4 regions of the Aeromonas rivipollensis genome follow, and region 3 is predicted to be linked to each of the others. Evidence: riboswitches for the same ligand, from Rfam matches in the RefSeq annotation. Region 3 holds a riboswitch; each other region holds the start of a gene.
What was found. Region 3 has a riboswitch for cyclic di-GMP ahead of WIR04_RS04335 (glycosyl hydrolase family 18 protein). Riboswitches for the same ligand answer to the same signal wherever they lie in the genome.
Positions count from the first base shown of each region.

Region 1 (4,210 bases), 1.9 Mb from region 3:
TCGTGGTCCGAGGCGCTGAAGGGGTTGTCCGACTTGATCAGCTCGCCGGTGAAGGCGCTGCCATATTCGAACAGGTCGCTCTCGAAAGAGTTGATGTGCCAGTCGGCTACCGCCACCACCTTGCTCGCCAGCGCCGGGTTGGCGAGGGCGTAATCCAGGGTGCCAAGCTCGGCCTCGTAGCTGTAGGAGATGGCCTTCTCCTGGTTGAACTTGACGTTCAGATCCACCAGTCCGTAACCCTTGCCCACCGCGCGGCCCATCTGCTCATAGGGCTGCTCGCCGATCAAGGTGTGGGAGGCGGAGCGGATCTGGCGATCCGCCTTGGCCGGATCGTAGTCGGTGAGCACCCTGATCGGGTCCTCCTTGGCGTAAGAGTTGAAGTCCCCCACCAGCAGCACCTGACCCGGCATCTTGCTCACCGCGTCCCCCAGCACCTTGGCGGCACTGACCCTGAACTCGGTGCACTTGCCCTGCAGATCCGCAGGCTCGGTCTTGCCATCGCCGTTCTCATAGCAGCCGGATCCCTTGGATTTCAGGTGGTTGACCACCAGCGTCAGGGGCTCGTCGCTGCCCGCCACCCCGAAGCGCTGCACCAGGGAGTCCCGCTGACCTGCGCTTCTGGCGACGCCGCCCGTGATGTAGCGCTGCTGGGGCAGACGAATGACCTCGGCATCCCCGCTCGGGGTGAGCAGGGCGGGGCGATAGATCATGGCCACCATGATGGCGTCGCCGCCAAAGAAGCGCTCCTGGGTGAGCAGGGCCTTGGGCAGGCTGACGAAGGCGTACTGCTTGCTCGCCTCTTTCTGCCGGGCGTTGAGGCTCTGCACCAGATCGCTGATGGCGGCGTGCTCGTCGAAGCCGTTGTTCTCCATCTCCATCAGGCCGAGCAGGTCGGCGTCCATCTCGTTGATGGCGTTGACGATCTTGGTGCGCTGCAGCTGGAACTCCTCCAGGCTCTTGGCGCCGCGGTTGCAGCCCTTGGCGCTGTCCGCATCCGCCTGATCCGCACAGAGCACGTTGAGGGCGCCCCCCACGCTGGAGTGGCTGGTGAAGTAGTTGAGTACGTTGAAGCTGCCGATGCGCAGGTCGGTGCCATTGGCGCGGGCCGGTGAGCCCTGGCGGTCGTTCTCATCGGTGCGCAGCAGATCCCCCGCCGTGATGCGCTGATCCTTGGGCACTATCAGCCGGTACTCGTCATAGCTGTAACCCACCATGGCTTCCAGGTTGACCGGGGCATCGCCGATGCGCAGGTAACCCTGCTCCGGCTCCCAGGCCGGCAACCAGGGCAGCTTGCCGTTGGCGGCCTTGAAGTCCGACTCGAGGAAGACGCGGTTGCCCGCGTTGGCCTCGGCCAGCGCCACGGCTTCTGGGCTGCCCGCCACATGGAGCTGGGTCGGCTTCATCAGCGGGGCACCGTGGGCGAGCACCAGGTTGTTGCGCTTGGCGGCGTAGTCGTAGCTGAAGTTGCGGCTTACCTTGAGGGCGCTCTCCCCATCGAGGCGCACCCGCATCCCCTCGTGACGCTCCAGTGCCCGGGCCAGGGTTTCCCCCTCCAGCACCCGCAGCGCCGTGGCGGCCGGGGCATCGCCCTGGGCCAGCACCGCCAGACGCGGGGCGCTGCCGTCAAACAGGGGCTTGAGCTGGGTGTGACCATGATACTCCTCGACCTTGGCCTCCAGGCAGATCAGGGCACCCGGCTGGATGTCCGGGTACTTGGTCGCGAATTGCTTGTCGTTGAGGTAGACGAAGATGCCATCCGAGCTCTGGGGATTGCCATCCCCCTGCAGATCCTGCAGATAGAAGCCCTTGTTGAGGCTCTCCCCCAGACCCGAGACTACCGCCTTGACCGAGACGCTCTGGGGGCTTTCGAACTGATCGTCCGGGACGAGCGGGCTCTTGTCGCCGCTGCCCTGGATGGCGGGGATGGGGGTGAGGGCGCTGTCGGCCGGGCAACTGAAGCCGGCGGCATGGAGAGACGGGGACGCGAGGGCGAGCCCCACGGCCAGGGACAGCAGGGTAGGTCTTCCTTTCATGGGTATTCCTTTTTTTATTTTTGCCAGTGTTTCCATAGCCTTGGCGCTTTGGCCAAGGGCGCGCATTGTCACATTTCTGGCAGCTCTGACCAGTGAGGCAACGCACATTATGGGGAGACAAAAGAGGCTGAGTCCGTTTTTTTGACGTGGCTAACAGATTGATATTAATGACTTAATAGTTAGTTGGCCGATGGAGGGGAAGTGTGAGCTGACCGGCATTCACATATTTTCCTTAGAGAATAAAGATTGAGCGGCCGCCACTTGCTTCCTATACTCGAGCCGTTCCTCACGGAACCCAGGCAAAGGGCAAACCGGCAGTGATGCCGGGACGCAAAGCCTCCGATCTGTCTCACCCGGGCCAGACTGCGGGGTTACCCGGGGTGACTTGAGGGTTTGTGGCCCGTCCATGGCCTGTTGTCGCTCCCTTGTTCCCTGTTGCGATTGCGCTTTTCCCGGTGTTGAAGCCAAGACAAAACAAGGAAGATAACAATATGCAACAGATCTTGAGGCCCAGCAGGCTCGCCATGCTGGTCGCCCTTGCGGCCGTCCCTGCCTGGGCGCAGGCCGCTTACCCCGCCTATCAGGCAGGCACTGCCTACAAGGCTGGCGACATCGTCAGCAACGCCGGTGCCCTCTATGAATGCAAGGAATTCCCTTACTCCGGCTGGTGCGGCGCCTCGCCCTACCACTATGCCCCCGGGGTCGGTACCGTCTGGGCCGATGCCTGGAAGCTCTATGGCGGTGAGGTGCCGCCGCCTGCTCTGGTCGTTGCCATCGGCTCCCCTGCCGTGGGCAGCAGCGTCAGCGAAGGGGCCAGCCTGGCCCTAGCGGTGACCCTGAGCGGCCCGGTCACGGCGCTGGCCAAGGTGGAGTACCTGATCGACGGCACCCTGGTCGCCACGGCCACGGCCTCCCCCTGGAGTGCCAGCTGGCCTGCCGCCGGCGTTGGCAATCACGCCCTCAAGGCCCGGGCGCTGGATAAAGACGGCAAGGTGCTGAGCGAGGCGGATTCGAGCTTCAAGGTCGCCGCCGTGGTGGCGCCAGAGGCCCCCAGGGCGAGCATCGCCAGCCCCGCCGCCGGGGCCAAGGTGACCCTGGGCCGCGCCCTCACCGTGACCGGCAATGTCACCGACGCCAATGACGACGTCGCCAAGGTCGAGCTGTTCGTCGATGGCAAGAAAGTGGGCGAAGACAGCAGCGCCCCCTGGCAGCTGAGCTGGACACCCCAGAGCAAGGGGCTGGCCGGTCTCAAGCTGGTGGCGACCGACAAGGAGAACCTGGTCGGCGAATCGGCCCAGGTCGATGTCCAGGTGGAAGAGGCTGCGCTGCCCCCCACCGGTGGCAACCTCTCCTGCGACGTGCGCCAGATCTATCGCGCCGATGGCAGCGAGTGCATGGGGGATGACCATGGCCGCCGCGTCATCGGCTATTTCACCTCCTGGCGTACCGGCAAGAACGGGCTGCCCTCCTACCTGGTGGGCGACATCCCCTGGGACAAGATCACCCACATCAACTACGCCTTCGCGGCGGTGGATGAGCAGAGCCACCTCATCAAGGTGGATGACGCCGCCACCAAACTGACCTGGGACGGGGTGCCGGGCGCCGAAATGGATCCCGAGTTCGCCTATCAGGGCCACTTCAACCTGCTGTCGAAATACAAGAAGCAGTATCCGGACGTGAAGACCCTGATCTCCGTGGGTGGCTGGGCCGATACCCGCGGCTTCTACACCGCCACCACCAAGGGCGACTGCTCGGTCAACACCGCCGGCATCAACGCCTTCGCCGACTCGGCGGTGGGCTTCATCCGCCAGTACGGCTTCGATGGGGTGGATATCGACTACGAGTACCCCACCTCCATGAAGGATGCGGGCAACCCGAACGACTTCCCGCTCTCCAACCAGTGTCGCGGCAAGCTCTTTGCGAACTATGAAGTGCTGATGAAGACCCTGCGCAACAAGCTCGACAGCGCCGGGACCGAGGACGGTCGCAAGTACATGCTGACCATTGCCTCGCCGGCCTCGGCCTACCTGCTGCGCGGCATGGAGAACTTCCAGGTCACCCAGTATCTGGATTACGTCAACCTGATGACCTACGACTTCCACGGTGCCTGGAACCACTTCGTCGGCCACAACGCAGCCCTGTTCGACAACAAGGCGGATCCCGAGCTGGCCCAGTGG
Region 1 covers NZ_CP149130.1:3,561,137-3,565,346, reverse strand. The annotation lists gene WIR04_RS16135 (ExeM/NucH family extracellular endonuclease) at 1-2,033, opposite strand, end outside; cyclic di-GMP riboswitch class I at 2,329-2,412, shown strand; gene WIR04_RS16130 (glycosyl hydrolase family 18 protein) at 2,525-4,210, shown strand, end outside.
Region 1: it holds a riboswitch for cyclic di-GMP, as region 3 does, so the genes downstream of both, WIR04_RS16130 (glycosyl hydrolase family 18 protein) here and WIR04_RS04335 (glycosyl hydrolase family 18 protein) in region 3, are expected to answer to the same signal.

Region 2 (4,210 bases), 1.6 Mb from region 3:
CGCTCTGGGGACCCAGCATGCGATACAGGGTGCGATCCCCCTTGATCCTGTGGTGGTAGAGGGCGGCGGCCACGTGCAGCAGGACCAGCGCAGCCAGCAACAGACAGCCGAGGCGATGCACGCCAAAGAAGAAGGCGTTGACCTCAGGTACATCGATGGGGTTGGCGATCGGGTAGAGCCAGAACAGGGCATAACCCTGCTCCAGCATCAGGAAGCCGCTCAACAGCACTATGCACATCAGGCCGTAGAGCAGGGCGTGAGCCAGCCTGGCGGCGGGATGGTGAGGCTGGGCCTGCTCTTCGGACAGGGGAGGCCGCCAGTGCCGCCAGCCCCAGCGCAGCAGGAAGAGCGGGGAGATCAGGGTCGCCATCGACATGTTCAGCACCGACAGAAATTGAAACAGCTTGGGATGGCTGTCGATCACCAGGTGCATCAGGTAGCCTGCCAGGGTGGCGTAGAGGATGACGGCGGCCATCAGCCAGTGCAGCAGGCGGCTCAGGGGGTCATAGTAGTCTTTCGTCATGGGATTTTTCCGACTGGGGCCCAGGGTGCCGAGAGGCACCGGGAGCCCGGATGACAGGCACAAAAAAGAGGCCGCTCGGGCCTCTTCTGCTTGCGGGGGATCAGTTCACCAGGGTCCAGGCATCCTGCCAGTTGGTGCCCACTCCGGGCTCATACTGGGTCGCGGTGCTCGTCCAGATGGTGCACCAGCCGCTGTAGGGGTAGGGCTTGCACTGATAGATCTTGCCATCTTTCGGCTGAAGTACCTTGGTGCCTGCCGCATAGGATTTGAGTCCCTCCGGGAAGCTGTACTGGTAGTCACCGCCGCTGGCCGGATCCTTGAACATCAGATCCATGGTCTGCTGCAGGGGGGCGCCGCCCGCCTTCGGCTTGCCCTCGATCACCAGTTGGTGGTGGCCGGCGCTCAGGCCGCTGACCTCCATGGTGAAGCTATGGCTGCTGTCCTTGATGTCGGCACCGGTCTGGCCCTTGGCGGCGCCACCGTGGTCATACAGGGTGTTGGTGACCGCGAGATCCCCCTCGGCCGTGACCGTGAAGTTCAGGGTGACCTTGCCGTTGTCGAGCAGGTATTCGTTCTCCAGCCCGCTCACGCTGATGCCGTCGTTTACCGGGGGTTGCTGCTGCTCGAGCTGGACCTCGACCCGCTGCAGGTTGCTGCCCGCCTTCAGGTAGATGGGGTTCTGGCCATAAACAGGGTTGAACTGGCCATCGGTGCCTTGCTGGCCTGCGCGGATCTGGCTCTGTTCGGCGTTGATCCTGGCGGCCAGATCGTGAGCCCAGTTGTTCTTCTGACCCTGCTCGGCAGAGCCGATGGTCAGCACTGTCTGCAGATCGGTGCGCTCGCCATTGGCGTCGAATACCCGGGTTCTGGCCTTGTCGCCGGCCACCAGATCGGTGGAGGGGTAGATGGTCCCACCCTGGCTCCAGGTCAGCGGTGGCTGGGTGCCGCCATCGAACTGGGCGTCGATCAGGTTGTAGAAGCTGTTGGCGGTATCGCCCACCTCCCAGACTCCGAGGATAACCTGATAGCCGGTGCGCGCCGGCAGGGTGCACTGATGGGTGACCTGCTTGGGCGGCTGCACCATGCCCCCGTCGATGACGCAGAACGGATTGAGATCGAAGGAGTCCCTGGTCAGGGGCTGGTTCGGGTTCCACTCCTGCTTGGTGAGGTAGTAGCGCCAGTTGCGGGTCACGTGGTTGGCGGTGAAGGTCCAGCTGATGGCGAAGGGGCCGCTCTGCACCTGGCGCTTGGTCCAGCGATCGCTGGTCTGGGCGTTGAGCTCACCAAATTGCGGGTGGCCGGCCGAGGCGATCTGGCCGTCGACGGGGCCGCCATTGGGGAAGCCGGATGGCGCCTCCAGGCTCTGTGGCTCCCACTGAATGGCGCCACACTGACTGTTGCCGCCGGTCTTGCACAGATAGTTGCGCCCTTCCGGCTGGCTGATATAACCGTGGGCGAGCACGCCGCCGCTGGCCAGCAGCGCCAGCGCGGCGGCCACATGATTGAGTTTGATTTTTGCTGCCATACATTCCTCTGTTCGGTGATGTGGGCAGTCAAGTTGGCAGGGGAATTCCCCGTGACACACCTGGGTGTGGCAACCCCGCTATCCTGGACGACATGTCTTTAGACCGGAGGCTTTGCGTCCTGGCCTTTCAACCAGTTTGCCAAATGACTACATAAAGGGTCAGGGTGCCGCCCTTGAGGACGGCACCACCATGATGGCTTTTTTTGATTAAATTATTAAGTGTAAATCTTTACAGCTTGATCTCATCGGAGTAGAGCAATCACTTAACGCTCTGTTTTTAAAATTATATTTAATTCATCAAGTTGGGTTTGGCTTCGCCCGCTCCGTCAAAAGATGCAAAATCGCGACATTTTTCATCAATGAAAAAATCCCCTGTCGGCGAGGCCGCCAGGGGATGGGACTGTGTCAGACGGTCAGTGGTGCGGGTACTGGTCTGCGCTGCGGGAGGGCGAAGGGCGGTGGGCCTGACCAGGCGCCAGGTCGCGGGGGAGGGCATTGCCGAGCCTGAAGACCGCCAGCCGCTCGTCCAGGCTGCGGGAGAGCCCGGCCAGCAGCTCGCTCTCCTGTGCCAGCTGGGAGGCGGCCTGCGACATCTCCAGGGCCGAGTCATTGATGCCGCTGACGTTGCGGTTCATGTCCTCTGCCACCATGCTCTGCTGTTCCGCCGCTGTGGCTATCTGGGTCGCCATGTCGCTCACGTGCTGGATATGGTTGACGATGAGGGAGAGGTCCTGTCCCGCCTTCTCGGACTGGCCGACGCTGCTCTCCGCCAGCTTGCGGCTGGCATCCATGGCGCTGGCGGCGGTCACCGCCCGCTGCTGCAACTGGGTGATGGTACTCTGGATCTCCTCTGTGGAGTGACGGGTACGGCTCGCCAGCTGGCGCACCTCGTCGGCCACCACGGCGAAACCGCGGCCCTGCTCGCCGGCGCGGGCCGCCTCTATGGCGGCGTTGAGGGCCAGCAGGTTGGTCTGATCCGAGATGGCGCTGATGACGGCGGTCACCTCGCCGATCTGCATCACCCCCTCCTTGAGTCGATTGACCTGATGGGTGGCCTGCTCCACTTCGGTGGCGAGCGCCTGGATGCCGTGCACGCTGGCGTGGACATCCTCGTTGCCGAGCCCGGCTTCGCTGGTGGCGTCCTGGGTGTCGCGGGCCGTGTTCTCGGCATGGCCCGCCACATCCGAGATGGTGGCGCTCATCTCGTTCATGGCGGTGGCGAGCTGGGCCAGCTGATCCCGCTGGCTGTTGACCGCCTGGTTGGTCTGCTCGGCGGAGGCGGCGATGCGCAGGGCGGCATCCGCCACGTTGCGGGCCCCCTGGCTCGCCTCCAGCAGGGCGCGGCGAATGGCGTCCAGCCCCTGATTGGTACAGTGGGCGACGGCCCCCAGCTCATCCTTGCCATGCACGGGTATGCTGACCACCAGATCCCCGGCCGCCACCTGGGCCATGGCCCTGTTGATCTCCGCCAGCGGGTTGACGATGGAGCGGCTGATGGCCACCCCCAGCCACCCCATCAACAGGATCGCCAGCAAGGTGGCACCGCCCATCCACTCATATTGCGACCACATGGTGGCCTCAATGTCCTGCAGCAGCACGCCTGAGCCCAGGATCCAGCCCCAGGGCTGGTAGCCTGCCACCAGGGACATCTTCTGGGCCGCTTCGCCGGAGGGGGAGACCCACTGGTACTCCAGGCGGCCCTGTTGGCCGCCCTTGCCGAGATCCACCATGCGCTGCCAGTGGGATTCGGCGGGCGTCCCGCCCATCTGCTGGCCGACCAGCTCGGGCTTGGCAGGGTGCACCACCACCCGGCGATCCTCGTCCAGCACGAACAGGTAGTTGTCTCCATCGAAGCGCATGCTGTCGAGCATGGCCTTGGCTTCGGCCTGGGCCTGCCGGGCGGGGAGGGTGGCGGCCAGGGTCTGGATCCGGCTCATGGCCAGATCCAGCACTGCCTGCAGCCTGGCTTCCCGTTCACTCATCAGGTTGCGGTGCAGGGCACTGGCCGAGATGAGCAGCAGTGCGATGAAGCCGATCAGTGCCAGTGAGAGCAGCAACATCAGCTTGCGGCTCACGGCGATATCACCGAGCTTGAACATAGTCTTTTCCTTACTTTCCCATGCGGATCTGGTTGTGGCCGATCTGCCGGCCGGACCTGATTG
Region 2 covers NZ_CP149130.1:3,818,175-3,822,384, reverse strand. The annotation lists gene WIR04_RS17305 (cytochrome b) at 1-523, opposite strand, end outside; gene gbpA (N-acetylglucosamine-binding protein GbpA) at 624-2,048, opposite strand; cyclic di-GMP riboswitch class I at 2,114-2,199, opposite strand; gene WIR04_RS17295 (methyl-accepting chemotaxis protein) at 2,462-4,147, opposite strand.
Region 2: it holds a riboswitch for cyclic di-GMP, as region 3 does, so the genes downstream of both, gbpA (N-acetylglucosamine-binding protein GbpA) here and WIR04_RS04335 (glycosyl hydrolase family 18 protein) in region 3, are expected to answer to the same signal.

Region 3 (4,210 bases):
GGAGCGACCGGACGGCCGGGTGATCGAGATGCAGGGCAATCCCATGCCGGCGGGGGGCTTCGTGATGACTTTCACCGACATCACCCCCTTCCGGGCGGCGGAGCGGGTACTGCGGGAAGCCAACGAGCACCTGGAGGCGCGAGTGGCCGAGCGTACCCACGAACTCTCCGAGCTCAACCGCCAACTGCTGCTGGTGAACCAGCAGGTGGAGCGGGCGAACCACTCCAAGAGCCGCTTCCTGGCGGCGGTGAGCCACGATCTGACCCAGCCGCTGAACGCGGCCAAGCTGTTTACCTCCTCCCTGCTGGAGATGCTGTCCCAGGGAGGGGAGCAGACGGCGGAGCAGACCCGCATCGCCCGCCACATCGACGATGCCCTGGGGGCGACCGAGGATCTCATCACGGATCTGCTGGACATTTCGCGCCTCGAGGCGGGCAAGTTCAAGGCCAGGAAGCTCGACTTCGCCCTGAGCGACGTGCTGGGCAACCTCAAGGCGGAATTCGGGGTGCTGGCCCAGGCGGGGGAGATCCAGTTCTCAGTGGTGGAGAGCCGCCTCGCCGTTTACAGCGACGTGCGCCTGCTGCGCCGGGTGTTGCAGAACTTCCTCACCAATGCGTTCCGCTACAACCCGGGCGGCCGGGTGCTGCTCGGCTGCCGCCGACTGGGGGACAAGGTGCGCATCGAGGTGTGGGACAATGGCCCTGGCATTCCGCTGGACAAGCAGGAGGCGATCTTTGACGAGTTCTCCCGCCTCGATCACTCCCGCACCGCCAGGGAGCAGGGGCTTGGCCTCGGGCTCGCCATCGCCCGCGGCATCTCCCAGGTGCTGGGTCACCAGCTCTCCCTGCGCAGTTGGCCCGGGGCGGGCTCGGTGTTTGCCATCACCTTGAACCTCGCGACCCGGCCCGTGATGCCGAGTCCGGTGGCGGCGCCCGCCGTGCGGGACAGCCAGCTGGAAGGGGTCAGGATCCTCTGCATCGACAACGAGGAGGAGATCCTCATCGCCATGGCCTCCCTGCTGGGACGCTGGGGCTGCGAGGTGCGCTGCGCCCAGAGCCTGGAGCAGGCAGAGGAGATCATTGGGGCTGGCTTCCTGCCCCGGCTGGTGCTCTCCGACTACCACCTAGATGACGGCAAGACGGGGCTGCAGGCGCTGCACATGATCCGGCTGGCCCATGGCAACGGCATAGGCGGCATCATCATCAGCGCGGATCGCAAGAGCGAGCTGCAGACCCAGATCCGCGAGCACGGCTTCGGCTACGTCAGCAAGCCGGTCAAACCCCTAAAACTGCGGGCATTGATGAACAGCCTGCTGCTGCCAATAGAGTGAGGCAGTTCACAGAACAAGCACGTGGGATGAAAATTGTAAATCTGTCGTTTTGGTGGCATATCGCCACCAATGTCGCCATGTTTGTGCAATATGCCGGCTATTTGTATGAATCGCCGCCCATCGATGTCATTTCTGCCAGGTGGTGGTGCTCGCGCACTCATCTATAGTCATCCGGCGATTATTTTTGTCGCAAATCAAGTTGTGCAAAAAGGCAAACCGGACGAAAGTCCGGGACGCAAAGCCTCCGGTCTAAGGGTCAAAGTACCTAGGATAGCGGGGTCACCACAGGTTGTATCGTCCATGGGCCAAGCCATGGTGGCGATGATGTCTGCGTTACCTGGCAGGTTGCGTTGCCTTTTTCGTTGTTAATTCCAATAACGAAATAAGGAAGTTCAAATATGTTAAGTCCAAAACTTTCCCTGCTGGCGCTCCTGGTCGGGGGTCTCTGTGCTACCTCCGCCTTCGCCGCTGCCCCGGGCAAACCCACCATAGGCTCGGGCCCCACCAAGTTCGCCATCGTCGAAGTCAATCAGGCCGCCTCTGCCTACAACCAGCTGGTGACAGTCCACAAGGATGGTGCCCCCGTCAGCGTGACCTGGAACCTCTGGACCGGTGACGTGGGTCAGACCGCCAAGGTGCTGCTCGATGGCAAGGAGGTGTGGTCAGGCCCGGCTTCCGCCGCTGGTACCGCCAACTTCAAGGTGACCAAGGGGGGCCGCTACCAGATGCAGGTCGCCCTGTGCAACGCCGACGGCTGCACCCTCTCCGACAAGAAGGAGCTGATGGTCGCCGATACCGACGGCAGCCACCTGGCACCGCTCAATGCGCCCCTCAAGGAGAACAACAAGCCCTACGCCAACAAGTCCGGCAAGGTGGTGGGGGCCTATTACGTGGAGTGGGGCGTCTATGGCCGCAAGTTCACCGTGGACAAGATCCCGGCCCAGAACCTGACCCACATCCTCTACGGCTTCACCCCCATCTGCGGCGGTAACGGCATCAATGACAGCCTGAAAGAGATCTCCGGCAGCTTCGAGGCCCTCCAGCGCTCCTGTGCCGGTCGTGAAGACTTCAAGGTCTCCATCCACGATCCCTGGGCCGCCGTCCAGATGTCCCAGGGCAACCTCAGCGCCTGGGATGAACCCTACAAGGGCAACTTCGGCAACCTGATGGCGCTCAAGCAAGCCCGTCCGGACCTCAAGATCCTGCCGTCGGTCGGGGGGTGGACCCTCTCCGATCCCTTCTACTTCCTGGGGGACAAGACCAAGCGCGACACCTTCGTCGCCTCGGTCAAGGAGTTCCTGCAGACCTGGAAATTCTTCGACGGGGTGGACATCGACTGGGAATTCCCGGGCGGCCAGGGGGCCAACCCCAGCCTGGGCGGCCCGAGCGATGGCGCCACCTATGTGGTGCTGATGAAGGAGCTGCGGGCCATGCTCGACGAACTGGAAGCCGAGACCGGCCGCCAGTATGAGCTGACCTCGGCGATCAGCGCCGGCGGTGACAAGATTGCCAAGGTCGATTATCAGGCGGCCCAGCAGTACATGGACCACATCTTCCTGATGAGCTACGACTTCAGCGGCGCCTTCGACCTGACGAATCTGGCCCACCAGACCAACCTCTTTGCCTCCAGTTGGGATCCGGCCACCAAGTACACCACCGACAAGGGCGTCAAGGCGCTGCTGGGTCAGGGGGTGACACCGGGCAAGATAGTGGTGGGTGCGGCCATGTATGGCCGTGGCTGGACCGGAGTGAAGAACTACCAGGCCGGCAATCCCTTCACTGGTACCGCCACCGGACCTGTGACCGGCACCTGGGAAAATGGCGTGGTGGATTACCGCGACATCGTCAACAACCGCATGGGCGCAGGCTGGGAGCAGGGCTATGACGAGTCGGCCGAGGCCCCTTATGTGTTCAAGGCCAGCACTGGGGATCTCATCAGCTTCGACAACGATCGCTCGGTCAAGGCCAAGGGGCAGTACGTGCTGGCGAACCAGCTCGGTGGCCTGTTCGCCTGGGAGATAGACGCGGACAACGGCGACATCCTCAACGCCATGCACGAGGGGCTGGGCCACGGCGAGGGTACACTGCCGCCGGTCAACAAGCCGCCTGTGGCCAATGCCGGCAGCGACCTGAGCGTCACGGGCCCGGCCGAGGTAACCCTCAACGGCTCCGCCTCCCACGATCCGGAAAGCGGCGTGCTGACCTACAGCTGGAAGCAGGTCTCCGGACCCCAGGCCAGCCTGCTGGACGCTACCCAGGCCAGGGCCCGCGTGGTGCTGGATGCCGCCACTACCGACATCAATCTGGTGTTCGAGCTGACAGTGACCGACGATCAGGGACTCTCGGCCAAGGATCAGGTGGTGGTGACCAACAAGGCACCACAGCCGAACCTGCCCCCCGTGGTCAGCGTACCGGCCAGTGCGACCGTAGAGTCCGGCAAGCAGGTGACCATCAAGGCCACTGCGTCCGATCCGAACGGTGATGCCCTGAGCTATCAGTGGAGCCTGCCAGCGGGTCTCACCGCCACCGGTCAGGACAGTGCGACCCTGGTGGTCACAGGCCCGAGCGTCACCAGCGACACCGCCTATGACCTGACCCTGATGGTGACTGACGGGGCACTGGACGCCAGCGCCGGCACCCGCCTGACCGTCAAGCCGGCCAGCACGGGGGGCGGCTGCGAGACAACCGATCCCGATGCGGCCAACCATCCGGCCTGGAACGCCAGCACCGTCTACAACACCAATGACAAGGTGAGCCACAAGCAACTGGTGTGGCAGGCCAAGTACTGGACCCAGGGCAACGAGCCAAGCCAGAGCGCCGATCAGTGGAAGCTGGTGAGCCAGGTGCAGCTCGGCTGGAATGCCGCTGTGGCCTACAACG
Region 3 covers NZ_CP149130.1:912,496-916,705, forward strand. The annotation lists gene WIR04_RS04330 (PAS domain-containing hybrid sensor histidine kinase/response regulator) at 1-1,330, shown strand, start outside; cyclic di-GMP riboswitch class I at 1,531-1,617, shown strand; gene WIR04_RS04335 (glycosyl hydrolase family 18 protein) at 1,729-4,210, shown strand, end outside.

Region 4 (4,210 bases), 480 kb from region 3:
CTGGCCCGAGCTTTTCTCCAGCCGGAAGGGCACCTGCTCCTTCTCCAGCATCTCCATGATGTTGGCGGTGTCGTAGAGCTCCTGCTTGCCGTAGAGCGGCACATAGTTCTTGCTGGAGGTCCAGAGGATCACCACTATGGTGCCCGCCACTATGGCGGCAAGCAGCGCTATGGTCAGGATGGATTTGTTGTCCCGGGACAGGGTGCGCCAGTTGCGCATCCCTTCCTGTACCCGGGCGATCAGGGAGCCCGATGCCCCCGGCGAGGATGATACCAATTCAGTCATGACCTACCCTCAGAGCGGCATGCGCATGATGTCATCGAAGCCTGTCATCAGTTTGTTGCGCACCTGCATCAGGGCGGAAAAACTGAGACCTGCCTTCTGGCTGGCCACCATGGCCCCCACCAGATCGTCGCTCTGACCCGCGTCGACGGCGGTCATCAATCTGGACGCGACATTCTGCTGTTCGTTGACCCGGCCGACGACGTCACGCATGGCGTCGCTGAACGAGACAGCCGAGGCGTCGTTAGGCTCGATGGAAGGGGTGTGACTGGCAACGCGCTGCATTTCCTGCATCTGCTGCAGGAGCGTCACCTGTGATGACATGATCTCAATCTTCACTCGGTTATCCCTTAGTTTTGAATCTGCTGCTCGACATCGATGCCCTGCTCGCGCATGGCAGCCAGCTTGTATCTAAGTGCCCGGGTCGTCATCCCAAGGGCTTCGGCCGTACGAGTCCGGTGACCACGAAAACGGCGCAACGTCTCCAGGACGAATTGAAATTCGGCATGCCGTTTGGTCTCGCTGAGCCCCTCCGGGGCCGCAAGCGTCTGCGGTAACAGGTTGTCGGCTTCCACGGCATAATGGGGCAGCATCAAATCGACCGCCTGAATATGCAATCCGCGAGCCATAATTAGCGCCCGCTGGATCACGTTGTCCAGTTCGCGCACATTGCCCGGCCAGTCATAGGAGAGCAGCTGCTTGCAGGCGCTCTCGCTGAGGCGATACCCCTGCTGGGCGGCGTAGCGCTCGATGAAGTACTCCGCCAGCGGCAGTATGTCGTCCGGCCGCTCCCGCAGGGCGGGCCAGCTCATGGGCAGCACATCGAGCCGGTAGAAGAGGTCCTCGCGAAACTCCCCCTGCAACACCAACTCCCTCAGGTCTCTGTTGCTGGCGGCAATGATCCGCACATCCAGCGCAATCACCTGATGGCTGCCCAACCGCTCGACCTCTTTCTCCTGCAGTACCCGCAGCAGCTTGGCCTGCAATGCCAGCGGCAGTTCGGAGATCTCGTCGAGCAGCAGGGTGCCCCCCTGGGCCAGCTCGAACTTGCCCTGCTGGCTGGCGGTCGCGCCGGTAAAGGCCCCCTTGCTGTGTCCGAACAGGATGGATTCGAGCATGGATTCGGGGATGGCTGCGCAGTTGATGGCCACGAAGGGCTTGCCCGCCCGGCTGGACATCTCGTGGATGTAGCGGGCCAGCCGCTCCTTGCCCGTCCCCGACTCGCCGCCGATGAGGATGGTGGCCGAGGTCTTGGCAGCCCGCCTGGCGAGCTGCAATACCTGCAGGCTCAGAGGCGAGGAGGCGATCAGGTTGGGAATGGCCTGACGCAGGCGCAGGGCCCCCCTCACCACATCGAGGATCTGGCGCTGACTGAAAGGCTTGATGATGTAATCGATGGCGCCGGCCCGCATGGCCTCCGCCGCCAGATAGGCCTGGTGCTCATTGACCAGGATGACGCAGTCGGTACCCGCCAGCTCCTGCACCATTGAGGGACCGGCCTCGGTCATGACCGCCATGTCGAGCAACACGAGATCCGCGGAATGGTTGGAGAGAAATTGCTTGGCCAGCGGGACAGAATTCAGGCAAGAGACGCGATAGCCTGCATTCAACAATATTCCCTCAACATCGTCTCCATTTGATAACGAAGAGGAAACTAATAATAGATGTGCATGAGATTCAATACCGACGGGTATTGAATTTTCCTTGATAGATAAATCAGAAAACATATTAACCCGAACCTGTGATTGCACATGAATCAATCAACAGAACTGACGCTCAAAAAATAAAAACGCACCAGGACGGGGCAGCACCTCTTATTGAGCACTTACCCTATATCGGTATGAAAACAAGGCTGGAATCATGACCTTGGTAACCCCGCTATCATTAGCATCAATGCCGTTAGACCGGAGGCTTTGCGTCCTGACTTTTCAGTTCAGTTTGCCTTTATCATGCGACGACCCGTATTAGGATGGCATGGCTTGGTTGTCCTTAAGCCATGTGACACATCTGACTGTTTCTATTTTATTTTTTCACTGTCAGTCTGTGTCGCGTCAAAAGCCGTCACATCATAACGGCTTTATATGACAATTCAAGCAGATGTGCGGAATAGTCTCTTCCTGCCGGCATATGGGCGTGGCAATTCCACTTCAGCCCAGGGTGCCAATTACTTCGACCCGTAAATCTTCCGGGATCTCGTTATAAGAGAGCACTTTGAGACCCTTTGAGAAGGATCGGGCATAGCGGGCGATCAGGGGCCTGAGCTGGGGCATGACCACCAGCACGGGCGCATACCCCTGCTGCTGCAACTGCTCCTTCACCAGCGGCATGTTCTGCTGCAACTGCGCCAGCAATTGCGGGTCGACCGGGAAGCTGTCCAGCTGGATTTTTCCCTGCTGCTGGGACTGGTTCATTGCCGTCAGCAGGGTCTGCTCCAGCCGGTCGTCCAGGGTGAAGGCCGCCAGTATGTCGCGGGATCCGATCGCCTGCCTGACGATCTGGCGCTTGAGGGCGCAGCGCACGTCCGAGGCCAGCAGCACCGGGTCCTTGGTCAGCTCGCTCGCATCCAGCAAGGTGGTGGCTATGGTGCGGATGTCGGTGAGGCTGATCTGCTCCTTGAGCAATTGACGGAAGACCCGCAGTTGCTGCATCTGGGTCAGGGCCAGATTGAGCTCTTCCGCCAGGCGGGGGGACTGGGTGGCCAGATACTGGCCCAGCTTGCCCACCTCGTCATGGCCGAAGAGCCCATCGAGCTGCTCCCTGAGCAACTTGCTGGCATGGGTGGCGATGACGGTGGCAGAGTCGACCACGGAGTAACCCAGGTTGAGCGCCTTGGCCTTGTTGTCCGGCGAGATCCAGACAGCGTTCATGCCATAGGCCGGATCCTGGGTCAGCTCGCCGTCCAGGGCGCCATAGGTCTCGCCGCTGCTGATGGCCATCAGCCGCTGGCAATCCACATTGCCTGTGGCCAGGGCAATGCCAGACAGCTTGATGCGATACTGGTCCGGCTGCAGTTGCAGGTTGTCCCGCACCCGGATCTCGGGCAGCAGGAAACCGTACTGCTCGGACAGTGTCTTGCGAATGCCGCGCACCCGGGCGAGCAGCTCGGCCCCCTTGTTCGCCTCGGCCAGCGGCACCAACCGATAACCCAGTTCGATGGCGACCGCATCCACCGGCGGCAGATCCTGCCAGTCCAGCCCTTGCGGCTCCGGCTGTACCATCTGCCTCGTCAGCTCCTCGGCCGCATCCAGGGCCGGATCCTTTGCCCGGCGCTGGCTGACGCTCCAGCCGGTCCAGGCCAGCACAGCGGCAAAGCTGAGGAAGGCCAGCATGGGCATGCCGGGCACCAGGCCCAGGATCAGCATGATGGTCGCCGCCGTATAGATGACCCGGGGAGAAGCCAGGATCTGCTGGCCGACCTGATCCGACATCTCCCCCTCGTCACTCACCCTAGTGACTATGATGGCCGCCGCGGTGGACATCAGCAGGGAGGGGATCTGGGCGACCAGACCATCACCTATGGTGAGCAGGGCATAGATGCGGAAGGCATCGGAGACCGGCAGCGAGTGCTGGAAGATACCGATGGCGAGACCGCCCACCAGGTTGATGATCAGCACCAGCAGGCCGGCGATGGCATCGCCACGGACAAACTTGGAGGCCCCGTCCATGGCGCCGTAGAAGTCGGCTTCCCTGGCGATCTCTTCCCGCCTGGCGCGGGCCTGGTGCTGATCCAGGGTGCCGGCGTTGAGATCGGCATCTATGGCCATCTGCTTGCCCGGCATGGCATCCAGGGTGAAGCGGGCGGAGACTTCGGAGATCCGCTCCCCCCCCTTGGTGATCACCACGAAGTTGATGATCATCAGGATCACGAACACCACCAGACCCACCACGTAGTTGCCACCGATCACCACTTCCCCGAAGGCCTGGATGA
Region 4 covers NZ_CP149130.1:430,548-434,757, reverse strand. The annotation lists gene fliFL (lateral flagellar M-ring protein FliFL) at 1-276, opposite strand, end outside; gene lfiE (lateral flagellar hook-basal body complex protein LfiE) at 295-621, opposite strand; gene lafK (lateral flagellar response regulator transcription factor LafK) at 633-1,895, opposite strand; cyclic di-GMP riboswitch class I at 2,148-2,235, opposite strand; gene lfhA (lateral flagellar biosynthesis protein LfhA) at 2,430-4,210, opposite strand, start outside.
Region 4: it holds a riboswitch for cyclic di-GMP, as region 3 does, so the genes downstream of both, lafK (lateral flagellar response regulator transcription factor LafK) here and WIR04_RS04335 (glycosyl hydrolase family 18 protein) in region 3, are expected to answer to the same signal.